One region of the Ruegeria sp. BK1 genome, then DNA from elsewhere that is predicted to be linked to it. Evidence: riboswitches for the same ligand, from Rfam matches in the RefSeq annotation. Region 1 holds a riboswitch; each other region holds the start of a gene.
The links. A riboswitch is a leader RNA that binds a small molecule or an ion and turns the genes downstream of it on or off. The one in region 1 is predicted to bind cobalamin.
Positions count from the first base shown of each region.

Region 1 (6,247 bases):
GTGCGGCGCCGGGCTGCGAAATCTGTCATTGGATCGCTCGTTCTATTCCCTTGGATGCTGGGCTTGTGCCATATCCGGATAAAACCGGCAACGGCTCAGGCATCGAAACTTTTGTTGCAGAACAAGAAAGTGAACCTGTTTCCGATACGGCACGCCTGCGCTTGCTGAATTTTCGCCGCAACCCTCTGGACGCCCCAGAAGAAAGCTGTTAAAACGCCTGTCACACCACAGCAAGTATTTGATTTTACTTGAAAAGGCGAGTTGGCGGAGTGGTGACGCAGCGGATTGCAAATCCGTGTACACCGGTTCGATTCCGGTACTCGCCTCCACTCTCTCTACAAAACAGACTATTCCACTGACGCGCGGCTTGCGTCATTCGGCCCCACGCCCCTGAGGGATGACCTCGTATCCGGGCTCTTCCGGTTCGTCGTCCTCCATCTCGGGCGGAAAACCGGAGGCTGTGATGTCTAGACCGGTTGCATCCTCCAGACGTCGGATGATGTTGGGAGACAATTCACGCTCGCCATAGCGGGCAATTCCGTCCTCGAAAATCTGGATCATGACCGGGTTGATCTCCAGCGGTACACCGGCGCGGTCAGCGACGTCCTGAAACAGCCCGATATCCTTTTTCACAAGGTCCATCGTAAAGGCAATGTCGCGTGATCCGTTCAGGATCACCTGGCTTTCGGTCTCATGCACAAAGGAAGTACCTGATGAAATCTTGATCGCCTCATAAGTCGTGTTCAGGTCCATCCCGGCGGCCTTGGCGGTCACGAGCGCTTCGGCGCAGGTAATCAGGTTTGCCGTCGCCAGGTAGTTGGTCAGCACCTTAAGCACCGAGGCCGAGCCCAACTCGCCCGTGTGCAGCACGCGGCGGCCCATCGTGGTCAGAAAGGGTAGGATACGTTCGAACGTCGCGCGGTCGCAGCCCGCGAAGATCGAGATATTGCCCGTCGCCGCCCTATGGCACCCGCCCGAGACGGGGCAGTCTACTGCCGCCCCTCCGCGTTCGATGACCTGCGCACCCAGCCGCTTGACCTCGGCCTCGTCGGTGGTGGACATCTCCATCCAGATCTTGCCGGGGCCGACCTCGGGCAGCATCTCCTGCATCACGGCGTCCGAGGCAGCAGGCGATGGCAGACAGGTGATCACCGCGTCGCAATCGCGCATCAGCTGGGCCGGGCTTTCGGCGGCCTTGGCCCCCTGCGCCACGAAGCCCGCGACCAGATCAGGGTTCAGATCGTGCACCGTCAGGTCGATCCCGTTGCGCAGCAAAGACCCGGACAGTTTGCCGCCCACATTGCCCAGTCCGATAAAGCCCACTCTCATGCGACACGTCTCCCTGTTTGCGCCGTTTCGGTCATGGCAGCACGGGGTTGCGGGCTTCGTCATGCCGCCCAGCGACGCTTACAGGTCGCTTTTCCACCGTTGCTTCACAGATGCTTGCGACTCGCTTGACAAGCCCCGGCCCGGTGCCGCATGTCCGATCCGTTGGTGTCCTCTGCACGAGGATGAAAAGGGAATGCGTCAACGGATCATCCGCCAAACGCAGCCGCCCCCGCGACCGTGACCGGAGAGGGTGCCCAAGCCACTGGCCAAACAGGCCGGGAAGGCGGGACATCCGACAGGGCAATTGCCCTGACATCCGCAAGCCGGGAGACCTGCCAGCACCCGCGATTGAAACCGGACGGGGTGTTCCGGTGTCGGGTCAAATGCGACCCGCTTGAAACCCCGTCCCCCACGATGAGGATTTGGGGGGATGAGAGACATGACCGAGACCGCTCCGGTCGAGCTGCTGGTTTGCACCACCTGCCGCCGCGGCCTACCTGTTGAAGATGACGCAGACCGCCCCGGCACGTTGTTGCACAAGGCGCTGGAACAGGCCGATCTGCCCGAAGGCGTAACGCTGAGAGCCGTCGAGTGCCTTTCGAATTGCGATCAGGGCTGTTCCATCGTTCTGCGCGGCGGACCCGAGCGCTGGACCTTTGTTTATGAGAACCTGAACGAGGTCGATCATGTCGACGTGATCGTCGACGGCGCGACCAAGTATCTGGCCACCGAAGACGGCTTGGTCAAATGGCGCGAGCGCCCCGAACATTTCCGCAAAAACTGCGCCTCGCGCATTCCCCCGATTGGAGCCTGACATGTCCACCCTCGAAAAACTCCCCGTTACTGTGATCACCGGCTTTCTGGGCTCGGGTAAAACCACGCTGGTGCGGCACCTGATGCAGAACCCGCAGGGCAAGCGTCTGGCCGTTGTGGTTAATGAATTCGGCGACGTCGGCGTGGATGGCGATATCCTGAAGTCCTGCGCCATTCCCGATTGCCCGGCGGAAAACATCATGGAACTGGCCAATGGCTGCATTTGCTGCACCGTGGCCGATGATTTCATCCCCACGATCGAGGCGCTGATGGCGCTGGAGCCGCGCCCCGAGCATATCCTGATCGAAACCTCGGGCCTTGCGCTGCCGAAACCGCTTCTGAAAGCGTTCGACTGGCCCGATATCCGCTCGAAAATTACCGTGGATGGCGTGATCGCGCTGGCCGATGCCGAGGCGGTGGCCGCTGGTCGGTTCGCGCCGAATGTCGAGGCAGTGGATGCCCAGCGCATGGCCGACGATTCCATCGACCATGAAACCCCTCTGTCCGAAGTGTTCGAAGATCAGATCTCCTGCGCCGATATCATCCTTCTGACCAAGCCTGATCTGGCCGGCCCCGAAGGTGTCGCCAAAGCCAAAGAGATTATCGCCGCCGAGGCCCCGCGTCCTCTGCCCGTGGTCGAAGTGGCCGAAGGTGTGGTGGACGTGCGCGTCGTGCTGGGTCTTGAGGCTGCCGCCGAGGATGACATGGAGGCGCGGCCTTCGCATCATGACGGTCATCACGATCATGAACATGACGATTTCGAAAGCATCATCGTCGAGCTGCCGGAACAGACCGACCCGGCCGATCTGGTCGCGAAAATCGAACGTCTTGCCAAAGAACTGAACATCCTGCGCGTCAAGGGCTATGCCGCTGTTAAGGGCAAGCCAATGCGCCTTCTAGTTCAGGCTGTGGGCGCGCGCGTGCGTCATCAGTACGACCGTCCGTGGCAGCCCGGCGAAGAGCGCCGTTCGCGTCTGGTGGTGATTGCCGAGCATGACGACATCAAAGAGGCTGAAATCCGCGACATCCTCGTGGGCGTCACCGAGGCTGCCGAGTAAACCATGCACGTCGTCTTCCGCGAAAGCCACGGGTTAGAGGAATCCGAAACCCCAACCGATCTGGGCCAGAGCCCGGCGGATTTGGTGGTGCTGTCGTTCTCGGACAGCGACCTTGGTGCTTTCGCGGCAGGCTGGCATCGCGGTGGCGGGCCTGACGGTCGGATGCCGACCCTGCGACTGGCCAATCTGACGGCGCTGAAACACCCTCTGTCCGTTGACACCTATGTGGAACAGACGTTGGAGGACGCTAAAGGCATCCTGATCCGTCTGATCGGCGGAGTGCCCTATTGGTCCTACGGACTGCAGCAGGTTCTATCGCTTGCGCAGACCAAAGGGATTGCTGTGGCCGTGCTGCCCGCCGACGGGCGCGAGGATACGCGACTGGATGAGTATTCCACCCTGCCCGTCTCCACCCTGCGCCGCTTAGCGCATCTTTGTGACACCGGCGGCGAGGTTGCAGCACAAGCCGCTTTGGCACAGATGGCACTGGCAGCGGGGCTCTATGCGGGTCCGGTGATGGGGGCTAAATCCCTGCCCGACTGCGGCGCATGGTGCCCCGATCGCGGAGTGATTCCGGCGGAACAGGCGTTTTCCGGTGACTCAAAACGCGTCGTGGTCAGTTTCTACCGCGCTTACCTGACCTCGGCCGACACAGCCCCCGTGGCCGCCCTGATCCGTAGCCTGCGCGCGCGCGGCTTTCAGGCCGTGGGCCTGTTCGCCCCTTCCCTGAAAGCGCCATCCGCCGCCGACTGGCTGCGCGACACCATCGTATCGCTGGCCCCGTCCGCGATCATCAACGCCACGTCCTTCTCGGGCAAAGGCGCGTCGGGTACCTCGCCTTTGGACGCTGCAAATGTGCCCGTCTTCCAGGTCGCACTGGCCACTTCGCGCCGCAAGGCGTGGGCCGAGGCGGAACGCGGCCTCTCCCCCGCCGACCTCGCCATGCATGTGGTGCTGCCCGAGGTGGACGGGCGGATTTCAGCGGGCATCGCCTCGTTCAAGGAACCGGGCAAACGCGACCCGCATCTGGAATATTCCCGCTTTGCCCACCGGGCCGAGGAGGAACGGATCGAGGCCATCCTTGACCGTGTGACCGGCTGGCTGAACTTGCAAGGCAAACCCAAATCCGATCAGGTGCCCGCGCTGGTTCTGTCCACCTATCCCGGCAAAGACTGGCAGATGGCCCATGCGGTGGGCCTCGACGCGCTGGCCTCGGCTGAGGCGATGCTGTCCGACCTGCAAGCCGGGGGCTATGATACCGCCCCTGCCAAACCAATCGCTGATACGCTGCTGAACGCCCGGATCGCATGGCCGCTGGCCGAGTATCAGGCCGCGCTTGCGGACCTGCCCGAACAGCTGCGCACCGACTTGCATACGGTTTGGGGCGCTCCCGAGGATGACCCCGCTTACACCGATAGTGCCTTTCACTTCACCGCCCTGCGTCGGGGCAAGGCTCTGGTCGCGTTGCAACCTGAACGCGGCACGCCCGAGCTACGCGATGACGACTATCATGACCTGTCGCGCACCCCGCGCCACAGCTATGTCGCCTTTTACCTTTGGCTGCGTAAAAGCTTGAATGCCGATGCGCTGATCCACATCGGAGCCCATGGCACGTTGGAATGGCTGCCCGGCAAATCCGTGGCGCTATCAGCCGATTGCTGGCCCGAGGCGCTGATCCGCGACCTGCCAGTGATCTACCCCTTCATCGTCAATGACCCCGGCGAGGCGGCGCAAGCCAAGCGCCGGATCGGCGCGGTCACGCTGGGCCACATCCCTCCCGCTTTGAAAGAAAGCGGTACACCGGATCGGATGGTACGGCTGGAGTCCCTACTGGACGAATTCTCGAACGCCGATGGTCTGGACCCCAAGCGCCGCGACCGTTTGCAAGAGGATATCCGGAATGAGGCTCAGGCCATCGGGCTGGAAAGCGATCTGGGTCTGGATCAGGCCACCTGCTCCGCCGAGGCGATCACCCGCATCGACCGCTTTGTCTGTGACATCAAGGAAAGCCAGTTCGGCGACGGGCTGCACATATTTGGCCGGGTGCCAGAAGTGACCGGCAATTTCGACCCCGCGCCTTCCGCCCAGTCTGAACGCAACGCCCTAATCGACGCACTAGCCGGAAAGCGGATCGAGGCCGGGCCATCCGGTTCGCCCTATCGTGGCCGCTCGGACGTACTGCCTACCGGACGGAACCTCTATACCACCGACCCGCGATCCGTGCCCACGCGCGCGGCTTATAGCCAAGGCGTGAAACTGGCCGAAGAACTGGTGCGGCGTCACCTGCAAGAGGAAGGCGACTATCCCAAAGGGCTGATCGTTGACCTCTGGGGCTCGGCCACTATGCGCACGGCGGGTGAGGAATTCGCCATGGCGCTGCACCTGCTGGGCGTCAAACCCGTCTGGGACAAGGGGTCAGAGCGGGTCTCAGGCATCGAGGTTCTGCCCATCACCGACCTCAGCCGCCCGCGTCTGGATGTGACGCTGCGGGTCTCGGGCCTGTTCCGCGACGTTTTTCCGACGCTATCGGCGCTATACGGTCAGGCGATCCGGGCCTTGTCGGCGCGCGATGAGGCGGCCGACTGGAACCCCTATGCCGGTCAGGAACCCGCCGCCCGCGTCTATGGCCCAGCCCCCGGCAGCTATGGCGTGAACATGACACAATTGTCCGAAATTTACACCGACGAGGCGCGCGTGCAGGCGGGTGCGGCATGGCTGGACGCCAGCTCTTATGCCTTGGAAGGCGAGCATGTCGCGCAGGACAAGGACGGCATCACCCAGCGCGTCGCCAACGCCGACAGTTTCGTCCACCTGCAGGATTTGACCGAGACCGACCTGCTACTGGCCAATGATTACGCCACGCATGAAGCCGGATTTGCCGCCGCCAAAAAAATCACAGGCGGCTCGGCGCAGCTCTATCATCTGGACAACACCAACCCCGCCACCCCACGCGCGCGGACCCTGCCCGAAGAAATCAGCCGCGTGGTCCACGCCCGCGCCGCCAATCCGGGTTGGATCGCCGGGATGCAGCGCCACGGGTTCCGGGG
Region 1 is NZ_JBQFIS010000001.1:1,604,806-1,611,052, forward strand. Features, by position in the region: gene ACR3E7_RS08005 (protein-L-isoaspartate O-methyltransferase family protein) at 1-29, opposite strand, end outside; tRNA gene ACR3E7_RS08010 (tRNA-Cys) at 256-329, shown strand; gene ACR3E7_RS08015 (NAD(P)-dependent oxidoreductase) at 373-1,329, opposite strand; cobalamin riboswitch at 1,476-1,683, shown strand; gene ACR3E7_RS08020 (DUF1636 family protein) at 1,769-2,143, shown strand; gene cobW (cobalamin biosynthesis protein CobW) at 2,145-3,200, shown strand; gene cobN (cobaltochelatase subunit CobN) at 3,204-6,247, shown strand, end outside.

Region 2 (6,247 bases), 1.7 Mb from region 1:
TTGGCTTTCGTGGCCGCCGCTCAAACCCTCGCGTTGCGACCTTTTCTAAAGGATACGGACTATCGGGACTGCCCAATCCTGTCTGCCGTGTCCCCGTCGAAATTCGGCGGGCGTGCCGGGCCTCGGTTCTTTACCGACGTCCCGGCCGGGGAAATCTGCCTGCGCCATGTGACGGACTTGAACGTCTTTCCCGATGAGATGATGGCCGTCGCGGTCACCGGTTCGCAAATCGAAGACTGGCTGGAAATGTCCGCAGGCGTCTTTAACAGGATGATCCCCGGCCAACGATGCGATCTGCTGGCCTCGGACCGCGCGGGGCATAATTTTGACGTCCTGCATGGGCTGACATACCGGATCGACCTTAGCCAGCCCGCTCGGTTTGGCGCAGATGGGGCACTTTTGCACCCATCGGCCCGCCGCGTCCGCGAGATTCGTTTCGAAGGCCAACCCTTGGATGCAGAGCAGACTTTTGTGGTGGCGTTGAATAATTACCGCGCAAATGGCGGTGGGCACTTCCCCTTTGCCGGGCGGGCGACGCGCGTTCCGCTGCCGATTCTGCCTCTACAAGATCTGGTCAAAAACTACGTGACTGCCGGGCCTCATTCCGGCACCGTGTTCGAGCGTCCGTTCCGTCTGTCCCCCGTGGCCGGGGCGGTGGCGGTTCTGCGTACTGGCCACAAGGCCCGGAACCATCTGGACGACATCTCAGAATTTGCACCAAACATCGCCGGAGAGGACGAGGCCGGTTTTCTGATGATCCATTTGACGCTCTGACGGGTTGTCATTTGCCGCGCACTTGCCTATATCGCGTGCTGAGAGGTTGGCGCGGGCGAGCGCCTCGCCAACCTGGTCAGGTCCGGAAGGAAGCAGCCACAACGAGCCCCGCTTGGGTCGATGTCCAACCTCTCACTTATCTACCACATGATCCTGGGCAATAAGCTGCGGCCAGACCGCTGCGTTGCGACGGGCGAACACGCCGATATGCCCGATCTCTTTCACCCCAAAATCTGACAGTGACAACAACCTACGCCGCGCATTCGGGCCATAAAGCTCGGCCAGGCGCCACACCGCTTTGGGCGGCACCACCTGATCGTCGTCGAATGCGATCAGATCGACCGGCACTCCCTGCCCGGCCCAGTGCGCCTCGGGCAGGGTCTTGCCCAAATCGGGCAGGTAGTTCGTCGGTGCCGTGCACCATTTACGCCACTGCCAGTAGACCCGCGCGGGCAGGTCAGCCCCAAAACCCAAAGCCCTGCCCGGCAAATACCCCGCCGCTTTGACAACCAGCGGCGCATGGCCATACCAGAACAACCCCGCCAGCGCCTTGTACGGCCACGGGTGATCAGACAGAGTGACAAGCCCGGAGCAAACACAGATCATGCGGTCAATCTGCGCGATATCCGGCTGAACCGGGCCCAGCATTCCACCAACGGAATGGCCGATGCTCCATTGTTCCGCGTCCGGGAAGCGTCTGCGCATTTCCGCGCGGGCGGCGGGCATGTCGACCAGCGCCCAGTCCGCCATAGTTACCTGCGAGTCCTGCAATCGGCCGGTCAGCGAATGGCCGAAATCCCGATAGTCATAGGTCAGACAAGCCATACCCTGCTCGGCCGCCAGCCAATGGGCAAAATGCTGATAATAGTCGCGGGGCACGCCGGTCGCTGCATGGATCATCACAACTGTCTTGGGAGGCAGAGCAGGCAGATAGAGCCGCCCCGACAGCATCGCCGGACCGGACGGAAACTGGACATCTTCGGTCAAAACAGAATGCGTATTGTCCAACATCGCCCGCGCCTCATGTTCTAAACTGTTTAGTTCACCCGCGCAGTCGGCCCTGTTCCGTCATCAGAGTCAAGCCGTGGGGAAATTGACCCAACGTCGCGCCGGGATTCAATGGCGCTTGACTCGAAGCCCGCTCAACCGCTAGCGATGGCGTGATGGTTCTCGTCCCCGGTCACGGGGCGGGATGAAAAGGGAACACGGTGCGATCCTGCCCGGCATTGCCGGAACGGATCAAGGCCGAGACTGCCCCCGCAACTGTAAGCGGTGAGCAATGCCGAGATACCACTGGCCGAAAGGCTGGGAAGGTCGGCAAAGCCACGACCCGCAAGTCAGGAGACCTGCCATCGAACGAAAACCGAAACTCGGGCGGGGTGTCCGGGACAGGTCGTCAGCACGCTGTCACACCTGATCCATGCCCCTCGTCCAGCGCGCGGAGGGCGCATCATGATCTGGAAGACCAAGACCCACGAATTCACCGCGACGGTATGCCAAAAAACCGGCGCCCCCTGCCCGGCACTGGCCCGAATGGCACGCGCCCTGACGGATGCAATGGCCACGGCCCGTCCGGCAACAACCGATGCGTTCGAGATCGAAGGCAGCAGCGACTTGACCCATTGCGCCGAAGGGTGCTCGGCCCGGTTTCGCGCCCAACCCGATCAGATCCGGGTGTTCTGCGGTGTGGCCGCCGACACTCCGGCCGAGCGGCTGGATCGCTATGCGGATATGTTGTTCGGAGCAGATTTCACCGCCCACGCAGCCAGCCTTTTGCCGACACCGCCCTGCGCGATGATGGAAGTGGTTACCACGGCGCCCCAGCCAGCCGCGCCGACCGAACACCAGCTTTCAGCCTGAATTCAGCTGCCCGTCCGGGCCGCCGAAGTGGCCCAGACCATCTGCGCCTCGGTCTCGACGGCGCAGGGACGTACTGTCCGTAGCATCTGCAAAGCGGTATCTGCGGGCAGTCCGCTATCCGTCATCAACCGCAAAGCAACCATACCCGATCGCCCGCAGCCGCCCCGACAATGGACCAAAACGCCTCCGCCGCCGGACAGCAGCGCACGGGCCCGCTGGCTGACATTGGACCAAATGGCCTGTATCCGCGCATCCGGCGCACCAAAATCCTGGACCGGCAGGTGAGCCCATTCGACCCCGTGCCGCTCCAGATCGCCACCGAACGCCGCCGCTCCCAGGTTTTTCATCTCAGAGCTTGTGGTCATTGAAATCGCCAGATCCGGTCGCCAGTCCTGCACCGTCTTCAGATCGGCCGCATAGGCACCTCCCGCGCCGGGCAGCGGAGATATCCCCAGACGACCCGGCCCCAGTCGCAGGGAATAGATGGCGAAATTATTCATGGCACGTTCCGATCAATCTGCACCGATGATGTATCGCCTGCGTCCTTGCTTGCAAATCGAATTTCCTGCGCTGCTGCTGTGGACGTGGGCGGCAGGGGTCACTACGCTGCATCGGACTCCGAATCCGACAGAGCAGATATGACCGACACGCCCAGCCCCGCCTATCAGGTTCTTGCCCGCAAATACCGCCCGGAAACCTTCGCCGATCTAGTCGGTCAGGACGCCATGGTACGCACGCTGAAAAACGCGTTCGAGGCGGATCGAATTGCGCAAGCCTTTATCATGACCGGCATTCGCGGCACCGGCAAAACCACCACGGCCCGTATCATCGCCAAGGGTATGAACTGCATCGGCCCCGATGGCGAGGGCAAGCCGACCACCGAACCCTGCGGCCAGTGCGAACATTGTGTGGCCATTATGGAGGGCCGCCATGTGGACGTGATGGAGATGGACGCCGCCAGCCGCACCGGCGTCAATGATATTCGCGAGATCATCGACAGCGTCCGCTACCGCGCGGCCTCGGCCCGCTACAAGATCTACATCATCGACGAGGTCCATATGCTGTCGACCAGCGCCTTCAACGCGCTGCTCAAGACGCTAGAGGAACCACCCGAGCATGTGAAATTCATCTTTGCTACCACCGAGATTCGCAAAGTACCCGTGACGGTTCTGTCGCGTTGCCAGCGGTTCGACCTGCGCCGGATCGAACCCGAAGACATGATCGGCTTGCTGCGCCGCATTGCCGAGGCCGAAGGTGCGCAAATCGCCGAGGACGCGATGGCGTTGATCACCCGCGCGGCTGAAGGCTCGGCGCGGGATGCGACCTCTCTGCTGGATCAGGCGATTTCACACGGTGCCGGGGAAACCAGCGCCGATCAGGTGCGTGCGATGCTGGGTTTAGCCGACCGTGGCCGAGTGCTGGACCTGATGGACATGATCCTGCGCGGCGACGCCGCCGGGGCGCTTACTGAGCTTGGCGCGCAATATGCCGAAGGCGCCGACCCGCTGGCCGTGCTACGCGATCTGGCCGAGATCACCCATTGGGTCTCGGTCGTGAAAATCACGCCGGATGCCGCCGAAGACCCGACCGTGTCCCCCGACGAACGCGCGCGCGGTCAGCAAATGGCAGAGGCCCTGCCGATGCGCGTCCTGACCCGTATGTGGCAGATGTTATTGAAGACTCTGGAAGAGGTCTCAGCCGCCCCCAACGCCATGATGGCCGCCGAGATGGCCGTGATCCGCCTGACCCATGTTGCCGACCTGCCCAGCCCGGAAGAGTTGATCAAACGTTTGCAAGACACCCCGCCTCCGTCACCCAATGACGGACCCGGCGGCAGAATGAGCGCCCCACCGCACGCCGTGCAGGCCCCCGTGGCCTCTGCCTATGCGCCACACGTACGCGGCGGAGCAGGTGCACCGACGGCGGCACTGGCGCAGGATGTGCAGACGGCTCTGGCCCGCTACCCGACCTTCGAACATGTGGTCGAACTGATCCGCACCAACCGGGATGTGAAACTGCTGGTCGAGGTCGAAAACGGTGTCCGGCTGGTTTCGTACCAACCCGGACGGATTGAATTCACACCGACGGACTCGGCCCCAGCCGACCTGGCCGCTCGCATGGGTACCGCACTGCAACGCTGGACCGGCAATCGGTGGGCGGTGACGATTGTCGCCAACGGTAAGGCAGCAACCATCGCCGAAATCCGCGACGCCGCCGATCTGGCGTTGAAAGCCGAGGCGGAACAGCACCCGCTGGTGCAGGCGGTGCTGGCTCAATTCCCCAAAGCCAAGATCAAACGCATCGAAACCCCCGAAGAACGCGCCGCCAAGGTCGAAACCGAAGCCCTGCCCGAGGTCGAAGACGAATGGGACCCGTTCGAGGAGGACTAACCCTCCGGCGCCCGCCACGGGCCATCGGCTGACGCCGATACCCCTGAGCGACCTTGGGCCCGGCAGAGCGCGGGCGTTGCCCGCGCTCTGCCGGGCCCAACGGGAGGAGAGGTCTTGCAAAAGACCGCGACGACGGGCGGGAGGGCACTGCCCCCTTGTGCCGCACGGGCGCTATCCGTATCTAGGCGACAAACCGATTAGCAGGAGAAAACGTAATGCTCAAAGGACTCGGCGGTCTGGGCGATATGGCCAAGATGATGAAATCCGCGCAGGATCTGCAGACCAAGATGACCGACATGCAGGAAGAACTCAACAATCTGATGGTTGTCGGCGAATCCGGTGCAGGTCTGGTCAAAGCCACTGCCACCGCCAAGGGCGAACTCAAAGGTCTGGACATCGACCCCTCGATCTTCAACGGCGACGATAAGGAAGTCGTAGAAGACCTGATCCTCGCCGCCATCAAGGACGCACAGACCAAAGCCGCCGAACGCGCGCAGGCAGAGATGGCCAAGCTGACCGAAAGCATGGGTCTGCCCGCAGACATCAAGCTGCCGTTCTGATACACACTCCTGACGACCCAAAGGCCGGGCCCGCAAACTCGGCCCTTTTGCAGGAGCACACGCGTTGAGTTCGAACAGCGACATCGACAATCTGATCGACCTGATGGCCAAACTGCCGGGGCTTGGGCCCCGCTCGGCCCGTCGCGCGGTGCTGCACCTGATCCGCAAACGTGCGCTGCTGCTGACACCCCTGTCGGACGCCATGCAGCAGGTCGCCATCACCGCCCGCGAATGCTTGAACTGCGGCAACGTGGGCACCATGGACATCTGTGACATCTGCGACGCCGAGGCCCGCGCCACCGGAGAGCTGTGCGTAGTCGAAGACGTAGCCGACCTCTGGGCGATGGAACGCGCAGGCGTGTTCAAAGGCCGCTATCACGTGCTGGGCGGGACACTCTCGGCACTGGACGGCGTCGGCCCGGACGAACTGCGCATCCCGCGCCTTAAGGACCGGGTCACGGCCGAAGGAATCACCGAAGTCATCCTCGCCCTGAACGTCACCGTAGACGGCCAGACCACAGCCCACTACATAGCCGATCAGTTGGAGGGGCAGGTCCGCCTGACCTCACTGGCCCAGGGCGTGCCGATTGGGGGCGAGCTGGACTATCTGGATGACGGGACGATTACGGCAGCACTGAGGGCACGAAAAGAGCTCTGAACTAA
Region 2 is NZ_JBQFIS010000001.1:3,297,979-3,304,225, reverse strand. Features, by position in the region: gene ACR3E7_RS16400 (bifunctional 2',3'-cyclic-nucleotide 2'-phosphodiesterase/3'-nucleotidase) at 1-774, shown strand, start outside; RNA gene ffs (signal recognition particle sRNA small type) at 814-912, shown strand; gene ACR3E7_RS16390 (alpha/beta hydrolase family protein) at 907-1,785, opposite strand; cobalamin riboswitch at 1,922-2,142, shown strand; gene ACR3E7_RS16385 (hypothetical protein) at 2,227-2,634, shown strand; gene ACR3E7_RS16380 (protein-tyrosine phosphatase family protein) at 2,637-3,134, opposite strand; gene ACR3E7_RS16375 (DNA polymerase III subunit gamma/tau) at 3,273-5,024, shown strand; gene ACR3E7_RS16370 (YbaB/EbfC family nucleoid-associated protein) at 5,240-5,584, shown strand; gene recR (recombination mediator RecR) at 5,649-6,242, shown strand.
Region 2: another riboswitch for cobalamin. It lies ahead of ACR3E7_RS16385 (hypothetical protein); the one in region 1 lies ahead of ACR3E7_RS08020 (DUF1636 family protein).

Region 3 (6,247 bases), on a different contig from region 1:
GGAGTGGTCAGGCGGTCTTTGCCATACATGATCTTGGACAGGAAATAGCCCTTGATACAGTTCAGGCCGCGGTTCACCGGCGCGTCCGGGTCGCCCTGAGTGGCCACAACGCGACCTTCCTTGGTGCCAACCAGAACGGAACAGCCCGTTCCGCAGAACCGGCACGCGGCCTTGTCCCAGCGGATATCCGGCGTCGCCGCCTGAGCGTCGGCCGTGCCTGTGGCCAGCGGAATACCGGCGGCCGAGGCCGTGGCTGTGGCCGCAGTGGCCTTGAGGAATGTCCGGCGTGATTCAGAATGTGTCATAGCGTGAGCCTCCGGCTGGTGGTTTGGCTTAGGGCATCGGGACGCGGGCGGGTCTCTGCAAGGTCCTCGAAATGGTGATAGGTCAACGTCAGAGACACGACCCCGGGGATCTGGTGCAGATCCATGATGGTCTCGGACGCAAGGCGTTCAGGGGTATCTTCGACCACGACGACGAAACGGCCGTCTTCGGTCTGGGCGTGGATTTCCACACCCGGTGTATCGCTCATGGATTGCGCCGCAGCCGTAGCGTAGTCGGGCGCGACATGGGCAAGGCAACCGCAGATGTTCATTGCACAGCTTCCATTTTGGGTTGAGGGGTGTGGTCCAGCGAGATGGCATCCGCCGGGCAAACGGTAGGGCAGAGCCCGCAGCCGGTGCAGGCCGCCACATCCAGTGTCGGTTTGGCCCGACCACCGGTTTGCAGCGAGAACCGGATCGCGCTTTCTTCGCAATTGTCCTGACAGAGGCGGCAACTGACGCCATTCATCGACAGGCAGGAGTCCAGCTTTAGCGCGGCACGCCAGGGCCAGTTGGACACAAGGTCGATGTCCAAAGCAGGGGTTGGGCAGGCATTGGCGCAGTCACCGCAAAAAGTGCAGGGATTGTCTGAGGGTTGAAAAACAGGAAAGCCGTCCGCAGCGATTGCAATCACGTCCTCAGGACAAGCCGAGGCGCAATCGCCGCATTTCGTGCAGTGCTTCAGAAAGTCAGGCCCGACCGATCCCGGAGGTCTGGCTGTCACACCGTCCTCATCGTGAAATCTCGCGCTCAGGAAGGCGCGCCGGGTAGTCACTTGGCCCATTCTCAAAGACCTGGCTTTGCTAGATTCTGTTCGTCGCTATTCCCGATTAACGGCTTCGTTCAGCGCCGGATTTGATATTGATCAATTTCTTGGCAGTTTTTGCATGGAACTTAAAAAAATATGCATGCAAAAAATCTGTTTTGTCAAATTGTTGCAGGTGCGCTGACAGCTCGGCAAGCGTCGGGACTGACAAAGACAAGCCAATTTATCTTTTGGGCTTCGCCGTTCTGAGCAGCAGAATGAAAACGAAAATCGACCCCAGTGAGGTCGTCACAATTCCGACCGGCAGTTCTTGCGGGGCAAGCATCAGGCGGCTGAGGATATCGGACCCGGTCAACAGCACCGCGCCAACCACGGCTGCCGTCGGGACAAGGTGATTGTGCAAAGGACCAGCGATGCCGCGCGCAATATGTGGAACCATCAGGCCAACAAAGCCGATCACTCCGGCGACCGACACAAAAACGGCGGTCGCGAGCGCTGCAACAAAGAACATTTTGAACCGTAGCGACTGAACCGGAACGCCCAGTGTTGTTGCCGTGACATCTCCGGTCAGCAGCGCATCCAGCCAGCGGCTACGATAGAGGGCATAGGCCAGAATAAGCGCCAGCCCGGCGCAGACCAGCGGGAAGGTTTCCCATCGCGCCAGACCCAAACCGCCAAGCATCCAGAAGATGACGGAATGGGCAGCACGGTTGTCGCCTGCGAAAATCAGGTAATTGGTTAGGGCTGAGAACAGGAAGGACACCGCAAGCCCGGCTAGAATCAATTTTTCAGGCGCGCTCGTCCGCAATCCGTGTACCAAAGCCAGCACGATGCCAGAGGCCACCAGCCCTCCGCAAAACGCCGCCAGCGGCAAGGTCCAAAACCCCAGAATGTCCCCGGTTACGGTGATGACGAACACAGCACCCGCTGCAGCGCCCGAAGACAGCCCGAACAGAAACGGGTCGGCCAGATCGTTCCGAGTGGTTGTCTGCAAGACAACGCCGACAATCCCCAAACCAGCGCCGATCACGGCCGCAAACAGCGCGCGGGGCAGGCGCAGGTCAAAGACGATACGGTGCAGGGGCGACACGTCTCCATCCACAAGGCCTGTGCCCAGCAATATGGCCTTGAATGTATCGGACAGAGGGATGGATGTGGTTCCGTAGATTGTTGAAACCAGAAGAAGGGCGGCCAGAATGACCGCCCCCACCAAAAGTGTCAGCCCCAGACGGCCCAAATTAGTTCAGGCCCTTATGCATGGCCTGTGCCATTTTCGAGATCGCCTGAATGTTCGCGGGTCCCGGCGTTAGTTCTTCGTACCGCAGACCGATCCAGCGCTCGTTTTTGACCGCATCGGTTTGCGACATCACCGGGTGCTCTTGCAGGAATTTGAACGTATCCGCCGCGCCATTTCCGGTTTGATAGTCCAACAGCACCAGGAACTCGGGGTTCGCGGCGGCGACGGCCTCCCAAGAGCTACGGCCCCAGCTTGTATCCATGTCATGGGTCACGTTCTGACCGCCCGCAGCGGCAATCATCGCATCAGGGATGGCGTATTTTCCGGCGGTGAAGGGCGCATCAGCGGGCCCGTCCAGCAGGAACACGCGCGGTTTCGGCAGATCGGCGGTTTTCGCCTCAATCGCGGCCAGCTCGTCTTTCCAGCTTGAAACCAACGCTTCGGCCTTGTCTTCAACATGCATGACCTTGCCCAGACGCAGGACATCGTCAAACAGCAGGTCCATGCTGGCCTTTGGGCGGTCCTTATGCAGGTGAACGCAGCTTTCCGACAGGATCATAGTCTTGATCCCGAAGGGCGCCAGCGTTTCCGGTGTCACATCACCGCCGGGCCGCATTCCGTAGTACCAACCGGCAAAGAACAGGTCGGGTTCAACGGCCACCAGGTTCTCGACCGTCGGATATTTCGGGGCCAGTTCCGGGATATCGCCGCGCAGCGAGTCGAACTCGGGGCTGGTTTTGTACCAGCCGGTAATCCCGGTCAGGCCGACGATCTTGTCTTGTAGACCCAGTGCAAAGGCCATGTCGGTCATGTTCATGTCATGCACGACCAGACGCTCGGGCTGGGTTTCAAACACCAGCGGTTCGCCGCAATTGTTGACGGTAACTTCATGCGCGGCGGCACCGCCCGCCATGGCTGTAACCAGCGCCACGGACAAGATGTGTTTCATTCGGAAATGCTCCTAACTGGATTGGAAACTGAGGTTTTTCGGATGTCCAGCGCCGGGATCAAGCGGCCCTCGTGCTGGAAAAACAGGTAATCGACACCGAACGTGTCACGCACGCGGTCGGTGGTCAGCACGTCGGCCACAGGTCCGAACCCGGTAAGACGGGTGGATTTCATCAGCGCGACATGCGTCGCAAATTCCGGGATCATGACCAGATCGTGGACGATCATCACCACTGTGATCCCCAGCCCGGCCACCAGTGACAACATCCGCCCCTTGGCGTCCGGGTCCAGATGGTTGGTGGGCTCGTCCAGAAACAGCAGTGCCGGGTTTTGTGCCAATGCCCGCGCGATATGGGCGCGCTGCCGTTCCCCGCCCGACAGAACCGCCATGCGCTTGTCGGCCAGATCGTTCAGGCTGGTCAGGTCCAAAATTCGCGCAAGATCGGCGGCATGGGCCTCGGCCGAGCGGTCGGACCGGATCGGGATCTGTCCCAGCGCTACATACTCGCGCAAGGAGAGCCGCCCGTCGGGATATTCCTGCTGGCTGACAACAGCGATCATCCGCGCACGCTCGGTCGCCGACATGCTGCGCAAATTTCGCCCCTTGAACAATACATTGCCGTCCGAAGGATGCTCGGACCCGCATAGAAGGTTCATCAGCGTTGTCTTGCCCGCGCCGTTGGGCCCGGCGATGGCCAGAACCGCGCCTTCGTGAAGCGCAAAGGTGATGTCCTGAAGCAGAACTTCGCCGTGATAGGCGTGATAACCGACGCCGTTGACCTGAAGGAACGCATGTTCGGTCATGTGGCCTCCGTCGCCAAGGGCGGCATCCGCGACAAGGTCTTGTGCAACAGCGCCTCGGGGCGATCCGTTGCCTTGGTCCAACCTGTGGAACTGTTTTGGTATTGCCGCGCGAAAGCGGCCAAAGCGTCGATATCGGCCGAGGTTTGAATTTCGCCAAACAGATATTGTGCCTTCGCACCCGCCTGAAATCCAACGGTCAGTGGGTGATCGCAGCCGGCCATACACTCGATCATCCGTGTGCCGTAGCCCTCGGGCAGGCGCTCGCGCAGGGCCTCGGCAATCGATAGCGCCGCCTCTGCCCCTTGGCAGGTCGTGCAGATCAGCACCACATGATCCGTCATGCTCCGCCCCACCTGCATGCCAGACGGGCAGGGAGAGGAACGGTTCTGATGACATCGGGTCGATGTGACATTGAGCCTCTTTCCAGGACACCCCGCCCCGGTTTGGTTGCGTTTGAGATGGCAGGTCTCCTGACTCGCGGGTCTGTGCTTGGCCACCCTTCCCGACCTGATCCGGCCAGTGGGATATTGGCGTCGCTCACCGCCTACAGTTGCGGGGGCAGTTACGGATTTGGTCTGCACCTTACCGTATTCCCTTTTCATCCCGCGCGTGCAGCATCGGGAACCATCGTAGCGTCACTGCCTCAGATCAGAGCATGGGTCAATATGGATTCCGCAACGTTCCGGTGAAGACAGCGCAAAGGATATTGCTGCTCAGTGGGCAATCAGTTATGCTGCGACGCAGCAAAATTTGAAAGCCGAGGCTACGTTTTGCGGGCTCAAGGGTGCTGGACGTACTATTGTGACCCCGAACTGACCTGCATCAATTAAACCCGCGACCCAAGTCGGTAAGACGTCCGAAAAACCAAAGTTGGCACGCTATGAAAATCCAGGAAAATAAAACCTTCGAGCAGCTCAAGGTTGGCGACGCGGCACAACTGACCCGCTTGTGCACGGTTGACGACCTTTATGCTTTTGCCTCGGCCTCGGGCGATCACAATCCGCTGCATCTGGCAACCTATGACGGGGATGGCGACGGCCTTGCCGAAGCCGTCGCACCCGCGCTGTGGCCCGCCGGTCTGGTCGCAGCCGTGCTGGGAAACTACATGCCCGGCGCCGGAACGCAGACTCGCCGCGCGGATTTGGCCTTCCACCTCCCGGTGCTTGCGGGTGAAGAACTGACTGCCTTTGTCGCTGTTGAGGAAAAGCGCGACGATGGTGATCTGCTCTGCTCAGCCGAAGTGCGACGGGTCGTTGACAATGCACTGGTTCTCAGCGGCACCGTTCAGGTCACACCGCCTTCGACGCATATGGAGTTCGACTCGGTCGAGGTCCCTGGCCTGATCGTGCAGCGGCACCGCCATTTCGACGCGCTGTTGGAAAAAGCGCGCCCACTAGAGCCGATGCCAACCGCCATTGTTGCGCCAGAAGAGCCCAACTCTCTGAGCGGCGCGTTGCTGGGGCATGCCAATCATATTATTTCGCCGATCCTCGTCGGGAACCCCGATAAAATCGCCGCTGCTGCCGCTGAGCTGGGGGCCGACTTGTCTGGCATCGAAATTGTCGAGGCCCGCAGCCACGGCATCGCCGCGCACCGTGCCGTGGATCTTGTAGTCGACGGACGCGCGCAGACCCTGATGAAGGGGTATCTGCATACCGATGAGTTGCTGCACGCGGTTTTGCGTCGTGAAAAAGGGCTGCGCACAGGGCGGCGACTGTCACATGTGTTCGTAATGGATGTTCCGGGCATGTCGCGCCCGATCATGGTGACGGATGCGGCGGTGAATATTGCGCCTGATTTGGAAACCAAGGCGGATATCGTGCAAAACGCGATTCACCTGGCACATTCTTTGGGAATCGAACAGCCCAAGGTCGGCGTGTTGTCGGCGGTTGAGACGATCAACCCGCATATGCCGTCATCGGTCGATGCGGCCTTGCTGTCGAAAATGGCCGAGCGCGGTCAGATCACCGGCGGGTTGGTCGATGGGCCGCTGGCGATGGACAATGCGGTTGATCTGAACGCCGCCCGTACCAAAGGGATCACGTCAGAGGTTGCCGGTGCTGCCGATATTCTGGTCGCGCCTAATATTGAGGCCGGGAATATGGTGGCAAAACAGTTGACCTTCATCTCTCATGCCGAGGCGGCAGGGGTCGTGATCGGTGCGGCCGT
Region 3 is NZ_JBQFIS010000003.1:354,084-360,330, reverse strand. Features, by position in the region: gene napA (nitrate reductase catalytic subunit NapA) at 1-305, opposite strand, end outside; gene ACR3E7_RS22585 (chaperone NapD) at 302-595, opposite strand; gene ACR3E7_RS22580 (ferredoxin-type protein NapF) at 592-1,107, opposite strand; gene ACR3E7_RS22575 (FecCD family ABC transporter permease) at 1,313-2,326, opposite strand; gene ACR3E7_RS22570 (ABC transporter substrate-binding protein) at 2,328-3,275, opposite strand; gene ACR3E7_RS22565 (ABC transporter ATP-binding protein) at 3,272-4,078, opposite strand; gene ACR3E7_RS22560 (DUF1636 family protein) at 4,075-4,419, opposite strand; cobalamin riboswitch at 4,522-4,721, opposite strand; gene ACR3E7_RS22555 (bifunctional enoyl-CoA hydratase/phosphate acetyltransferase) at 4,959-6,247, shown strand, end outside.
Region 3: another riboswitch for cobalamin. It lies ahead of ACR3E7_RS22560 (DUF1636 family protein); the one in region 1 lies ahead of ACR3E7_RS08020 (DUF1636 family protein).